Regions from separate parts of the Paenibacillus sp. FSL F4-0122 genome, predicted to be linked through region 1. Evidence: riboswitches for the same ligand, from Rfam matches in the RefSeq annotation. Region 1 holds a riboswitch; each other region holds the start of a gene.
The links. A riboswitch is a leader RNA that binds a small molecule or an ion and turns the genes downstream of it on or off. The one in region 1 is predicted to bind cobalamin.
Positions count from the first base shown of each region.

Region 1 (3,377 bases):
GCCAGAAGCCATAGAAGTGAACGGTCGCAATAATATTCGGATCGTTTAGAGCCGTAATCGTCTTATAGAGATGATCCATTCTTGTTTGTGTAGGTGAAGACTCTAATGAAGGTAATACAAGTGGGCGGAGGTCGTTTTTCCCACCGGATTTCCGCACGATCTGATAGAAGGAGTTATTGAGTTCAGTAAGCATTTGCTCCATTTTTGCTTCGTCTGTGCTTCCACCATCGGTGAACCGAGGTTCATTTATGCTCTCGAACATCAGCTTATCGGATTTGTCCTTAAAGCGATCGGCAATTTGAGTCCAGGCTGCATTATAACGCGCCAGCGTTTCATCGTGTTTTTCTTCCATATGGCTTACCCATAGCCAGGAATCATGATGGACATTAATCATGACATAAAGCTTGGCGTCCAGTGCCCAGCCGACAACTTCTTCCACACGGTCGAGGTAGGCTTTTTCTAGGGTATAGTCTGGTGCCGCACCCATGTGAGTATCCCAGGTCACAGGAATCCGAATACTTTTATAGCCTTGAGCGGCGATCTTTTTAATAAGTTCTTGGGTCACACGAGGATTGCCCCAGGAGGTTTCGTCCTCACCTGTAGCATCTAAAGTATTACCGAGGTTCCATCCGGGCTGCATTTCGTCTACATAGGATTGGATCTTACTCTTTGGCGCTGCCTTAGCTTGTTGCTCATCCTTAGTTGCAGCTGCAGCCATGGATGAGAACAGAGAGAGCAGAAGAGCGGTGACAAGTGTCAATGATAAGAAGGATTTCTGGATTCGCGTAGTCATTGAATTCTCCTTTGTGAGATAAATTTAGGATGCTTGGACCTGGCTTTGACGCTGTACTTGATGGTTAGATGAACACGAACACCTCCACTGTTATTTTTGTAAACGCTTTCTGAATATACCCTAACATAGAATTCACTCAGCGAGTACCTTACTAATTTGTGGCAAATTCATATAAGAATTAGTGATTTAAATTAATTTTCCCCACAGTTGGATAAAGAAATTATTTAAATATCCCTACTCGTAGAAATTGGTTATTCAATAGGATTATCTCTAGCTGCCCGTTATACAAAAAAGAAATATAACATGACAAAAGCATATATATTAGATATGATGAAGCATGAAAATTTAAAATTAGAAATAGGTGCCAACTATGAATGTTGCGGAAGTACAATCATAGATTGGTTAAATGGAAAGCGGGTGTGAATCCCGCGCGGTCCCGCCGCTGTAAAAGAGGAGTCCTTGCAAAATGCCACTGGGAAACTGGGAAGGCAGCAAGGGTGATGATACTTGAGCCAGAATATCTGCCTTTTTCTGTTACACCATCAAACTCTACGATCGATAGAGAGGTGCTTGAATAGTGTTGGCCATCTATTATTGTGGTTCACTATCTTAACCTCTTGACGTTTATGTTGAGTGGTTTTTTTGTGGTTATAAGAAAGTTTATTCTGTTTTTTATCATAGGTATGAAGGGAAGGGTTATGGAAAAATGAAGAAAAATAAGTTTTTAGCGTGGTTACTCATTGTAGCTGTATTTATCACGACATTCTCTACAAGTGTTATCCCAGCTCAAGCAAATGGAGCAAGCTCTACTCTTAAAGGGTACGTAACTGTAGCCGTAGAGAAATTCACCGTAGGCCAAGGGTATATTAAGGAACCTATTAAAGTTCCGATTTATGAAGGCGATAATGGCGCATCTTTAATAACACGTGCGCTAGGAGATGGGAATTATAGATATTTAGGAAATATAGATAGTGGTTTTTATTTATCAGAAGTTAAAGATAGTGGCAGAAGCGAAGTCAATATTCCACAATATATTTTAGATATGATTTCAGCTGATGGGAATACAGTCGGCACTAAAGCAGACCCAGAGTGGTTAAGTCAGTTTGACTATACTTCCATGTCGGGTTGGATGTATGCAGTAAATAATGTGTTTCCTCCGTTTGGGATGACCGATTATAAGCCTCAAGACGGTGATATCATTCGAACTCAGTTCACCACTTATGGCTATGGTTCTGATCTTGGTGGCTGGGGAGAAATCCCCGTTCAACTTGCCAATAAGGATGCTTTAACTGCGGAAATCGCCGAGATTAACAGTGACCCTAATAAAGAAACTATTTTGGACAGACCAGTAGTACAATCGGCAGTTTATCAAGCCTATTCCGTGCTCGAAAATATGGCAAGCTCTCAAATAAGTGTAGATCATGCACTTGTAGGGCTTAACCATGCATTAGACATAGAACCCCCTGTTATTACTGTAAGTGGCATACAAGATAAACAGGAAGTATCTAATAAAGAAATAAGCTTCAAAGTAGCTGTCACAGACAATGTATATAGTGACATCATTCCAGAAGTGAAGCTGAATGGTGTTACTTTATCACCTGCGAATGGGGAGTACAAAGCTTCTCTGAATTCAGGCAGTAATGCAATTACTGTAACGGCTCTTGACGGAGCTGGAAACAAAACAAATGTAACTTATCAAGTTACTTACAAACTGGAAACTACAGTTGCCGTCAAACAACAGTTAGATAAAAGCCTTGCCTATATTCTAAACACTGTAAAGAATCCGTCGTTTGGAACAGGTAGTGGAGAATGGTCGATCCTTTCTCTGGCACGGGCGAACTATACAGTACCTAACGGTTATTACGATCTTTATTACAACAATGTAGCAACGAAAATAGCATCGATCATTAAAGAGGATGGAAAACTCGACGCCAATAAAAGCACAGAGAATTCCAGAGCGATTCTTGGGCTTACCTCTATCGGAAAAGATATCACAAATGTTGCGGGATATGATCTGAGAAAAGCACTCGCTGATTATCAATATATCCAAAAGCAAGGCAATAATGGTCCGATTTTTGCTCTGATTGCGCTAGATAGCCATAACTATGAGATCCCAGTAGTTGATGGAGTTACAGAACAGACCACAAGAGAAAAACTAGTTCAGTACATTTTAGATAAAGAGGTTAAAAAAGGTACAGCAGAAGCTGGTGGCTGGGCATTAGGCGTAACCAAAGCCGATGTCGATATGACTGCGATGGCGATGCAAGCTCTTGCACCTTATTATGCAACCCGAGATGATGTAAAAGCCGCCGTGGATCGGGCCATCCAATGGCTGTCCGATAACCAAAACAATCAAGGCGGATTTACAAGCTGGGGAAGCACTAGCAGCGAAAGTATCTCACAGGTAATTGTGGCCTTAACTGGTGTGGGCGTAGATCCGCACACGGACGCTAGATTTGTTAAAAGTGGAAATTCGCTTATTGATGCATTACTTAGCTTTGCTGCACCTGAGGGTGGATTTAAGCATATCCTCACAGGCAAAGTGGACAATATGGCAACGGACCAAGGTACGTATGCTCTTGTG
Region 1 covers NZ_JBBODI010000001.1:1,419,482-1,422,858, reverse strand. The annotation lists gene MHH49_RS06020 (cellulase family glycosylhydrolase) at 1-793, opposite strand, end outside; cobalamin riboswitch at 1,136-1,336, shown strand; gene MHH49_RS06015 (S-layer homology domain-containing protein) at 1,500-3,377, shown strand, end outside.

Region 2 (3,377 bases), 190 kb from region 1:
ATTTCCTGAGCAGTGATCGTGAAGCGTTCAAGAATCGGGAATTCCGAAAGAACTATGTCGCGGCAGCTCGGCCTGCTCTGCAAAATGTGTACAATGAAGCCCGCTCCCAACTGGCTTCCCCGCTGGCGCGCTGGATCAGCCGCAGCCGATTTCGACTCTTAATCTCCGGCTCCATTACGGGTATTCTGGTGATTATTGCAATTATCGTATTCAGTATGCTACGCCCGGATGATACGAAGACTGCTCTGCCGGGGACAAGCCCTGAGCCGACCCCTGTTCAGAGTGCAGGTAATGAGCTGCCTCCGGCTTCAGTATACTTGAAGGATCAGAGCGACGAAGGAGATAAGGGGAGCAGCATATTGGTGTTCACCTTCGCAAGTGCAGATGACTGTGTGCAGTTTCAACCGACTGAGATTAGTTTAATGTCTTCGTCTACAGAGATAGATAAAAGCTTTAAGGTCGCTGCTACGAATGGCACTTGTCCAGTGCCGTCAACGGATGGGACGGATGAGGGAAACGCCGCTGACGATTCAGATGCCGCTGGCACTACTGGAGGAACAGCAGAAGGTGCAGATGCTCCTAACGCAGTAGCTGATGCTTCTCCGTCTCCTACGCCTTCCTCTGATACTGAGGACAGCACTGGGTTGCCTTCCGCAACAGCTGTGACTGAAGGTGAACAACCATCCTATCAGGTTGAGGTTACATTGGAGCCTGGAGCGACAATTCTAGAGAAAAGTATGATCAAGGCCGGAAGATTTACATTGATCGTAGATCCCGACCCTAATATTCCACCAGCTTCTGATTCAAGTGCTGAACCCTCCTCAACTGCAAGTCCGGAAGGAACAGCCGAATAACAAGCTTTCTGAACAGCAATACCTACCGGCAGGTGGTGTATTGCTGTTCATTTTTTTGCTGCCCATACTAAGCTTTTCTATAGACATGCTATGTATTAATAGATATGATTATGGATGTCAAAATAAGATACTACATACTGGAAAAGGTGCAGACTCTATCAATCTAGTCGTCTGCTTAAAAGGGAAGTCCGGTGCAAGAGTCCGGCGCGGTCCCGCCACTGTATGTGCGGAGTTTTTCTTCTATAAGCCACTGCCCCGAAGGTAGGGTGGGAAGGTGAAGAACAGCGATGAAGCATCAGCCAGGAGACCTGCCTTTTTCGTGAGCGTTTCTATTCTTCGTGGGGTAAGAATGTGGAACATATACAGATGGACTGTTGGCAGGAAGCAAGCGCCTCAGCCTCGATTTGTAATCTTCCCTGACCGCCCTCCAAAGGGGCGGTCTTTATGTTATGCGTCTTATTCCCAGCAGTACCCATTCTTATACAGAAAGAGGTTAAACAATGAAGAAAATCATGTCTTCCAAGTTTGTAGCACTTGGGCTGGCCTTATTCATGGTCATTTCAATTCTAGGAACATCTCTTGCTCCGGCAGGACAAATATTTGCAGAAGCGAGCGCTGGCTCCGGTCTGGAAGCAACTGCTGCGGAGCGGATTAATGTTGCGGATGCGACTTATGCGGCTGCAGAATATCTCTTGAAAGGTGGCGTGCAATCGGATTGGCAAGCTATTGGATTAGCGCAAGCAGGATATAAGCTGCCAGCCAGTTACCATTCAGAGCTTGAGAAAAAAGTAAAGGATGCAGCTGGCAATTTCGCCAATGTAACCGATTATGCTCGAATCGTGCTCGCAGTGAGAGCGATTGGTGCAGATCCTACTAGCTTTGCTGGTAACGGAACGACTCCTGGCTATAATCTGATTGAGAAAATTTATAATAACAGCAAGCTCAGTGAACAGACGCTAAATAATCCGGTATATGCTTTACTTGCGCTGGATTCTGGTAAATATAATATCCCAAGTGACGCGAAATGGACGGCGGATAAGCTCCTTACGGAGATTCTCTCCAAACAGAATCCGGATGGGGGCTTTGCATTAACCTCAGGCGCAAGTGAGCCTGATATGACAGCGATAACCTTGACGGCTCTGGCGGCACATAAAAATAATCCCGAAGCCTACTTAGCAGGGCTACAAGCCGTAGCTTGGTTATCTGCAGCTCAAGATAGCCATGGGGGTTACGGTGACAGTGCTGAAAGTAGCGCACAAGCAATCCTTGGACTCACATCCTTCGGAGTTGATCCTAGTGGATTAGAATACACCAAAAACAAAGTGGATCTAATGGAGAACCTGCTTAGCTATCGTCTAGCTGATGGTAGCTTCACCCATAGCCGTGGTGGAAGCAGTGATGTTCTGGCGACAGAGCAAGGACTTCAGGCGCTGGTTGCGTATAATTTGCTGTATAAAGGAAGCAACAGTAAGCTATACGATTTTTCCAAATCCTCCGTTCAGAGCTCACTCATCTACGCTCCTGTAACGATTGAGGGACCACGGGCCACGTTGGCACAAGGGTACGCCTATGCTGGCAACGCACTTGGAGCGTTAGAGAAGCTGGCGCTTCAAACGAACTTGCCGATCACGAATCCTTCGGGCAGTTATGTGACTGGCATCGGAAGTATTGCTGCTGGAAGCTTTGGTGGTTATGACGGATGGATGTATGTTGTATCACGTGACGGAAAATGGATTAATCCCGATGTAGGCATGAGTGATTTTGTACTTAAAGATTCAGATCAGGTACTGGTTTATTATGCCGGAGATGACACTAAACTTGTGGATTCCGTTACCCTTTCCAAACAAAATCTTAAAGAGGGCGATTCTTTTACTGTCACTGTAACTAGTAAGACGTGGAAATGGGACGCTGCTACGAATACTTCCTCTCCTGTAACGGCAAAAGCTGCGGGTGTTCAGGTCCAAATTGGAGCTCACACGGTAACGACGAATGCTAAAGGTGAGGCCGTATTCTCAGGAAATGTGCCCGCAGGTGACTATACACTGTCTGTAACTGGCTACCGCGAAGGTAAAGCGCCAACGGTTGCTAAATATACAAAAGCTATAAAGGTAACTTCTAAGAATGTAACAGCTTCTCTTACCGTTGAAGGCCCGGAAGGATTGATTAGTGAAGGGACTTTAAAAGCCTCCAATGCTCTTGAAGCGTTGCAGCAACTAGGGTCTACCGATGATTTTAAAGTAGATATCACCAAATCGTCTTATGGCAACTTTGTATCAGGTATCCATGGAGTTTCGCAAGGTACTTACGACGGATGGTGGAGCTTCGTAGTATCACGCGGCGGGGAGTGGATATATCCAAGTGTGGGTATGGATGCGTTCGAACTACAGGAATCCGATCGTGTGCTTGTCTATTATGCAGGTGAAAATACACAGGTTATAGATTCTGTGGCGCTTTCCCCAACGCAGCCAAAAGCTAATGAAGCTTTTACCGTAAAGGTTTCCCAGAAAAAGTGGGTGTGGAATC
Region 2 covers NZ_JBBODI010000001.1:1,230,508-1,233,884, reverse strand. The annotation lists gene MHH49_RS05270 (GAP1-N2 domain-containing protein) at 1-854, shown strand, start outside; cobalamin riboswitch at 982-1,184, shown strand; gene MHH49_RS05265 (DUF4430 domain-containing protein) at 1,355-3,377, shown strand, end outside.
Region 2: it holds a riboswitch for cobalamin, as region 1 does, so the genes downstream of both, MHH49_RS05265 (DUF4430 domain-containing protein) here and MHH49_RS06015 (S-layer homology domain-containing protein) in region 1, are expected to answer to the same signal.

Region 3 (3,377 bases), 3.0 Mb from region 1:
AACGGGAACCGTAGGATTGAACCCAGCCATTACTAGTAAACAAGTATCCATCCAGCTTTTCTCCGAAAAACTCCACCATATCTGTACGCTCGAACTCGCCGTGGACCAGAACATCCAGACCTAGCTTTTCTTGGAAGGTAATTGCATCCGCGATCTGCTCACGAACAAATCCATCATAACGCTCCTGATTCCAGACCCCTTTACGCCATTTCAATCTCGCCTGGCGCACTTCGACTGTCTGCGGAAAGCTACCAATTGTAGTGGTTGGCAGAAGTGGAAGCTGCCATTTCTCTTGCTGCACCTTTAAGCGCTCAGCAAAAGGCAGACTGCGTTGGTCTGGTAGAGCTGCAAGTGCAAGCACTTGCTCCGCCACATCCTTACGGCCACGCTCAGGTAGTGCGCGGAACGCTGCAATAGCTTCACGACTAGCGGCCAGCGCTGCTTGAGAAGCTTCTCCTTTATCTGCGATGGCTGCTCCGAGCAGACTAAGCTCTTTAAGCTTCTCATCGGCAAAGGCTAACGCATTCTTAACTGTCGCCTTCAGCTTCACTTCACCTTGAACGGTGACTGGGACATGCAGCAGACTGCAAGAAGGCTGAAGAATAAGACGATCAAGCGGTACATGAACGCTGAGCTTTTCTACCAGTTGCAGCTTAGCGTCTAAATCGGAACGCCAAATGTTCCGTCCATCAATAATTCCGGCACCCAGCCATTTGTCCTTCGGCCAGCCAAGACGTTCGATGGAAGCCAGATTCGTTCCACCATCGTGCACAAAGTCAAGACCCAAGCCTTGAACAGGCAGCTCTAGCAGTGCCTCCAGCGGCTCAGCAGCTTCAAAATACGTCTGTAAAATAATATTCAAGCCCGGCACGGAGCCGGCAATGTCTGTGTATATCGAGTTAAGCAGTGTTAATTCTTCTTTACTTATGCCTGTAACAATCGCTGGCTCATCGATTTGTACCCAGCTTACCCCTTCTTGCTTCAGTTCCTGTAGCAGTTGAACATAGACTGGAACAAAACGTGCAGCAATCTTGGCGATATCTGCCGCTGCGTAACCTTTGGACAGCTTAAGGAAGGTATACAGACCTAAAAGTACCGGTTTACCTTCAATCCCTGCCTGCGATTTAGCAAAACGATAAGCCGCTAGAGGTTTGTTTTCAGTCAGGCGTGGTGTTTGTGTGCCGATCTCTGGAACGATATAGTGATAGTTCGTATTGAACCATTTGGTCATCTCGCAGGCAGTAGCCTCAGCATTACCACGGGCCATTGCAAAATAAAGATCAAGCCCGATGTCGCCGCCATCATACGCATACCGTGGAGGTACGATTCCAAACATAACAGCCGCATCCAACACATGATCATAAAATGTAAAATCATTTACCGGAATAAGCTCAATTCCTGCTTCTTGCTGGGTCTTCAAATGCTGCAGCTGGATTGCTGCCATTTCGGAGCGGAATTGCTCCTCATTTATTTTCCCCTGCCAGAATGCCTCCAGTGCCTTTTTCCATTCGCGGTTCTTTCCGATTCTCGGATATCCAAGATTGCTTACTTTTACCTTATTCGTCATTTCGATACACTCCCTCTTCAATCTCTTATTTCAAACTCCAAAACTACTTGCTTTCCTATAAAAAAGAGCGCCCTTCCCTAAAAAAGTCAAAGGGAAAGACGCCCATGATATACCCATGGTTAACGTCTAACACCTCCCTATCTTCCGTAGGTGAAGCAGTGCTGTTGAAACAGGCAGGTCTCCTGGCTAGCGGCGTCAACATCTTGAGCAGTCTTCCCAGCAGTAGTAAATTGCCAGTGACCTCTGTTGCTCGAGATTCTTCCGTTACAGTGGCGGGACCGCATCGGCTTCGAACCGAATTTCCCTATTAAGCCTACCGAATTACTATTTTCCGGTCAGCACCTGTCTCCGATATCATTCATCATTTGAGTGTCTTAATCTGATGTCATCATACGTGAAAGCCCCAGCAATCTGCAATAGATTACTGGGGCTTCTGTTATATCGATTCCTTATAACGGACTTAGAAAAATACGAAATATACTACAGCAGCAAGAATTATACGGTATATAGCAAACGGTAAGAGCTTGATACGATTGATCAGTTTTAAGAAGAAACGCATCGATAACAGCGCAAATAGGAAGGCACTAATAAAGCCTGCAATAAAAAACGGCAGCGCGTCCATGGTGAAATATTGCCAGTTCTTCATCAGTGACAACAGACTGGCACCTGCCATGATGGGTACTGCCATAATAAACGTAAAATCAGCAGCGGCACGATGGCTCATCCCGAGGATTACGCCACCAGAAATCGTCGAGCCCGAGCGTGAAAATCCAGGCCATAACGAAAAACACTGTACAAGACCTACACCAAGTGCCTGTTTGTATGTAATCTGATCTACACTCTCAGTTCTGATCTTCTTCGGCCCAAACAGATCCGCAATAATCATTAATATAGCCCCGATCACTAGACCAATTAACACCGTTGAGGTAGAGAATAAATGCTCATCAATATAATCATTAAACAGAACACCTAACATACCTGCAGGCACTAACCCTACCAGAACCTGTGTCAGCTTGAGGTGCCCCCCCTGCTCTAACTGCGGTAGCTTCTCTGTTACAGGGTCCAACTGCTTACGGCTGAAACGCCTTAAGCCCAACAGATCAATGAATCGATTTCTAAAAATCACAACAACCGCTAATATAGAACCCAGTTGAATAACTATTTTGAAGGTATTTGCCGTATATTGTCCAAATAACTCCTGTGATTTCAGCCACATATCATCAACAATAATCATATGACCCGTGGAGGATACTGGAGCAAATTCGGTTAAACCTTCAACAAGCCCCAAAATAATGGCTTTAATAATCGTTAATAGCTCCATGTGTTTCCCTCCTTTTTAATAGTCATTTCTATTATCAGTCCTCCACCCGCTTAGCCCTCAGTGTTCATTCTCCGGCTGCGTTTGCGGAAGTACAGAAACCCAAGAATAACTAATCCGCCAGCAATTAGTACATAGACCACATTGGAGTACACATCCATGTACATGGCAATGTCTTCCCAGGATTCGCCCAAAGCCGCGCCAATAAGCACAAGCAGCAAATTCCATCCCAATGTGCCAATCGTTGTGAAGATCATAAATACTCCAAATTTCATACCTGACATTCCCGCCGGAATCGAAATCAGACTGCGGACCAGCGGAACCATCCGACAAAACAATACAGTCCAATAGCCATATTTATCAAACCAGGCGTCAGCCTTGTGGATATCTTTTTTAGTAACGCGAATTAGACCCCCCCAGCGTTCAACCAGTTTCTCTAACCGGCTCACATCCAATAATCGGCCAATATAATAGAGAATTACTGCACCCAGT
Region 3 covers NZ_JBBODI010000001.1:4,409,139-4,412,515, reverse strand. The annotation lists gene metE (5-methyltetrahydropteroyltriglutamate--homocysteine S-methyltransferase) at 1-1,567, opposite strand, end outside; cobalamin riboswitch at 1,723-1,928, opposite strand; gene MHH49_RS18995 (undecaprenyl-diphosphate phosphatase) at 2,028-2,888, opposite strand; gene MHH49_RS18990 (DedA family protein) at 2,939-3,377, opposite strand, start outside.
Region 3: it holds a riboswitch for cobalamin, as region 1 does, so the genes downstream of both, metE (5-methyltetrahydropteroyltriglutamate--homocysteine S-methyltransferase) here and MHH49_RS06015 (S-layer homology domain-containing protein) in region 1, are expected to answer to the same signal.

Region 4 (3,377 bases), 360 kb from region 1:
TGGTTAATGCTGAAATAACTGACCTGTTGTTCGAGCGCATATTTAATGATTTTGATAAAAGCCGATGGGTTGTTGCGGGCATTGCCGTTTAATTCGACATAAGAAATAGCCCCGGCATTGCAGTATTCATGGAAAGGAGCTTCCAAGCTGATCTTCTGAGCAGCACCCAGATCGAAGTATACAGGGATGTGAAAAGAGTTCGTATAATATTCACGGTCGGTTACGCCCGGAATGGAACCCAGTACCTTGCGGTCAACTTTGGTGAATTTACCGGACAAACCTTCTGCTGGAGTTGCGAACAGGGTGATGTTAAGATCCAGTTCCTCACTTTTCCGATCGCAATAGTCCCGCATATGACGCACGATAGCCAGCGCCTTGGCATGAACTTCCATATCCTCGCCATGGTGTTTGCCGTACATAGCTTTCATACATTCCGCCATACCGATGAAGCCAAGAGACAGACTGCCATGCTTCAGCAGATCGCCTACAGTGTCATCAGGTGCAAGATGCTCGCCGCCTTCCCAGACGCCTTCTCGCATCATGAAATCGGAAGCTTTAGCTTTTTGTGCGGTTTGGATGTGGAAGCGATGAAGAAGTCCTTCCAGCGCAATATCCATGTAATGATTTAGATCTTCATAGAAGCCAGCTTCGTCTGCGATGGTACGTCTGCCTGTTACTGTGCCGTGTGCCAGACCTAGCCGAACCAGATTCAGTGTATTAAAGGAAAGGTTGCCCTTCCCAGAGCAATGATTACGCCCAAAACGGTCACCGAGCACTCGGGTTCGGCAGCCCATTGTAGCGAACTCCGTATCAGGATCACTTGGATCATAATACTGCAAGTTGAGCGGAGCGTCCAGATTAGCGAAGTTTGGATATAGTCTGCGCGCAGAACATTCAGCCGCTTTTAGGAACAGTTCATAGTTAGGATCGCCTTGCTGTTGATTGATTCCTTGCTTGCATTTGAAGATTTGAATCGGGAACACTGGTGTTTCTCCGCTGCCAAGTCCGTTCATAGTTGCGGTTAGCAGAGAACTGATCACAAGCTGACCTTCTGGTGAAGTACAAGTACCGTAGTTGATGCTGGTAAACGGTATTTGTCCACCGGATCGGCTGGACATGGTATTCAGATTATGTACCATACTTTCAGCCGCTTGCAGGGTTTCGATTTCGGTTTCCTTTAGTGCAAAACGGAACGCTCTTGGATATAACTCCGCCAGATCGGTCCGGCTCATCGTAATCTCGCCCAAAGATTCGTCAGCTTGTCCTTCTTCAAAATAATCCAGACCCTTGCGGAACAGCTTGGCGAAGGATTTGGTTACATAAGGTGCCAGATCGTAATCGAGTTTATTGGCGGATACACCACCATATTGAGCATTTTGCTGGGATTGGAAAATAATCGCTACCAGAGACATAGCTGTCATTATTGAGTTCGGAGGACGAACGCTGCCGTTGCCGGTATTGAAACCTTCACGGAGAAGTTTATCAAACGGGATAAAAATACAGTTCGTCGTTCCAATCGCGTATTGATCCAGATCATGCACATAGACGACATTGTCATCAATAGCCTGCACTAGCTGTGGCGGCATCGTAAAATTGCGGGCGTACCATTTTGAATATTCACTGCCGAACTTGCTCATTTTACCGGAGAAACTCTCTCCATTCAAATTGGCATTCTCGCGCAATAGGTCCATATCCCGACTGTCGATAATATCCCGGCCTAAATCAATGAGCTCTTCTAAAAGAACTTCCCGTGCATTTTCTACTCCATTAAATTGTCTCTCCAACAACGTCATTGTACAGCTCTCCTCTCAGTATAAAAGAAAAACATCTATCATCAAATCCATATATCCATAAGAAGTTGGACTGCTATAAGCAGTCGTATATTTGTTCAGATTACATAAAAAAAGCATCCCCTACCCGAGGATGGCAGAAAATGCCCGATGCGTTATGTAAATATCCACACGGATATTTGCAGAGGTCTCTACGTAGATGACCGCATGCGGACACCATCCCTGTTCCTCGCAGGCATCAATAGTTGGTGTCGTCGAAACAGGTAGGTCTCCTGGCTTCCGTGGGATCTCTCGGCGCCTTCCCAAGGGTGTTCCTAACCCTCAGTGGCATTTGCCGGGAGATGTGGATTCTCAAGCTTCCCAGAAGCTTAAGAAGGCCATCCGGTTACAGTGGCGGGACCGCAGCGGATTCTCACCGCGCTTCCCTATTAAGCTCTAAATCCGGTTAAGGATCAAAGCGCCTGTCTCCACTATATTTTGTTGTCGTTAGATAAAAATAACCCAAGATGTTGTGTTTGTAAACAGTTTTTTAGAAAACCCGCGCGGGGAGCGGGTTCTTTAAAAGTACTCCACAAATGATCCACAGGCTGTCCATAAGTAATCCACAATTGATCCACAGGGAGATGCGAAATGATTCATAAATTGTCCGAAAAGATGCCACAAAGAGTCCATAAATATAGTGCAGATGACCCTAGAATTTGCTCATGAGAAAATACTCTTAGCCCAAAGTCATATTTTGGAGTAATCAGAAGAAATAGAAGAGATAAGGGAGGATAATCTTGCTTAGTTTGTGACAGAGCGGTGGAATTGTTACAATGGAAGGAGACAGCTACTATAAAATTTCGAGGAGGTATTCTCATGCCTATTGCTGAAGTTACAGTTATTCCAATTGGAACAGGCAGCACCAGTCTTAGCAGCTATGTTGCGGATATGCAGCGGGTGCTGAAGACAGTAGAAGGGATTACTTATGAACTTACGTCCATGGGGACGATCATCGAAGGGCCTCTGCAACGCATTTTTGCTGCGGTAGAAGCTTTGCATGAGTCTCCTTTTGACGCAGGTGCAGAACGTGTCTCTACCTCACTTAAAATAGACGACCGCCGCGATAAACCCTCTACTAGCCGTGGAAAGTTAGAGTCTGTGGAGCGTAAGCTACAGGTGGATTAGCAGTTTAGAAGGGCGGAAAACAGGGAGAAATAGGCTTGCGTTTCTGGCTGGAAGTTGTATAATATTTTTTGTTTGACAGAAAAACAGCGTTAAGCTGGTGTAGCTCAGGGGTAGAGCAACGCACTCGTAATGCGTAGGCCGGGGGTTCAATTCCCTTCACCAGCATATCTAAGAATGGCGCAATGGCGCGGTTTTCCGGGATTCCGGGACCGTGCCATTTTTCATTAAATCCCCTGGCTTCTAACATTCTTCTAAAAGATAAGACATGGCGAAATCGCTAATGAAAACGGTATGACTAGTGGTCACTGTCGAGCAGATGGAAGGCGTGTCGCAAGCTGACAGCAATCAGAATGAAGGATAGTGGAGGAGGAGCAGCATAAGCTGCTTTTTTCTTGCGGGGGCAGATCGGTTAGATGGTAA
Region 4 covers NZ_JBBODI010000001.1:1,774,941-1,778,317, reverse strand. The annotation lists gene MHH49_RS07530 (anaerobic ribonucleoside triphosphate reductase) at 1-1,793, opposite strand, end outside; cobalamin riboswitch at 2,036-2,270, opposite strand; gene MHH49_RS07525 (MTH1187 family thiamine-binding protein) at 2,649-2,957, shown strand; tRNA gene MHH49_RS07520 (tRNA-Thr) at 3,051-3,122, shown strand.
Region 4: it holds a riboswitch for cobalamin, as region 1 does, so the genes downstream of both, MHH49_RS07530 (anaerobic ribonucleoside triphosphate reductase) here and MHH49_RS06015 (S-layer homology domain-containing protein) in region 1, are expected to answer to the same signal.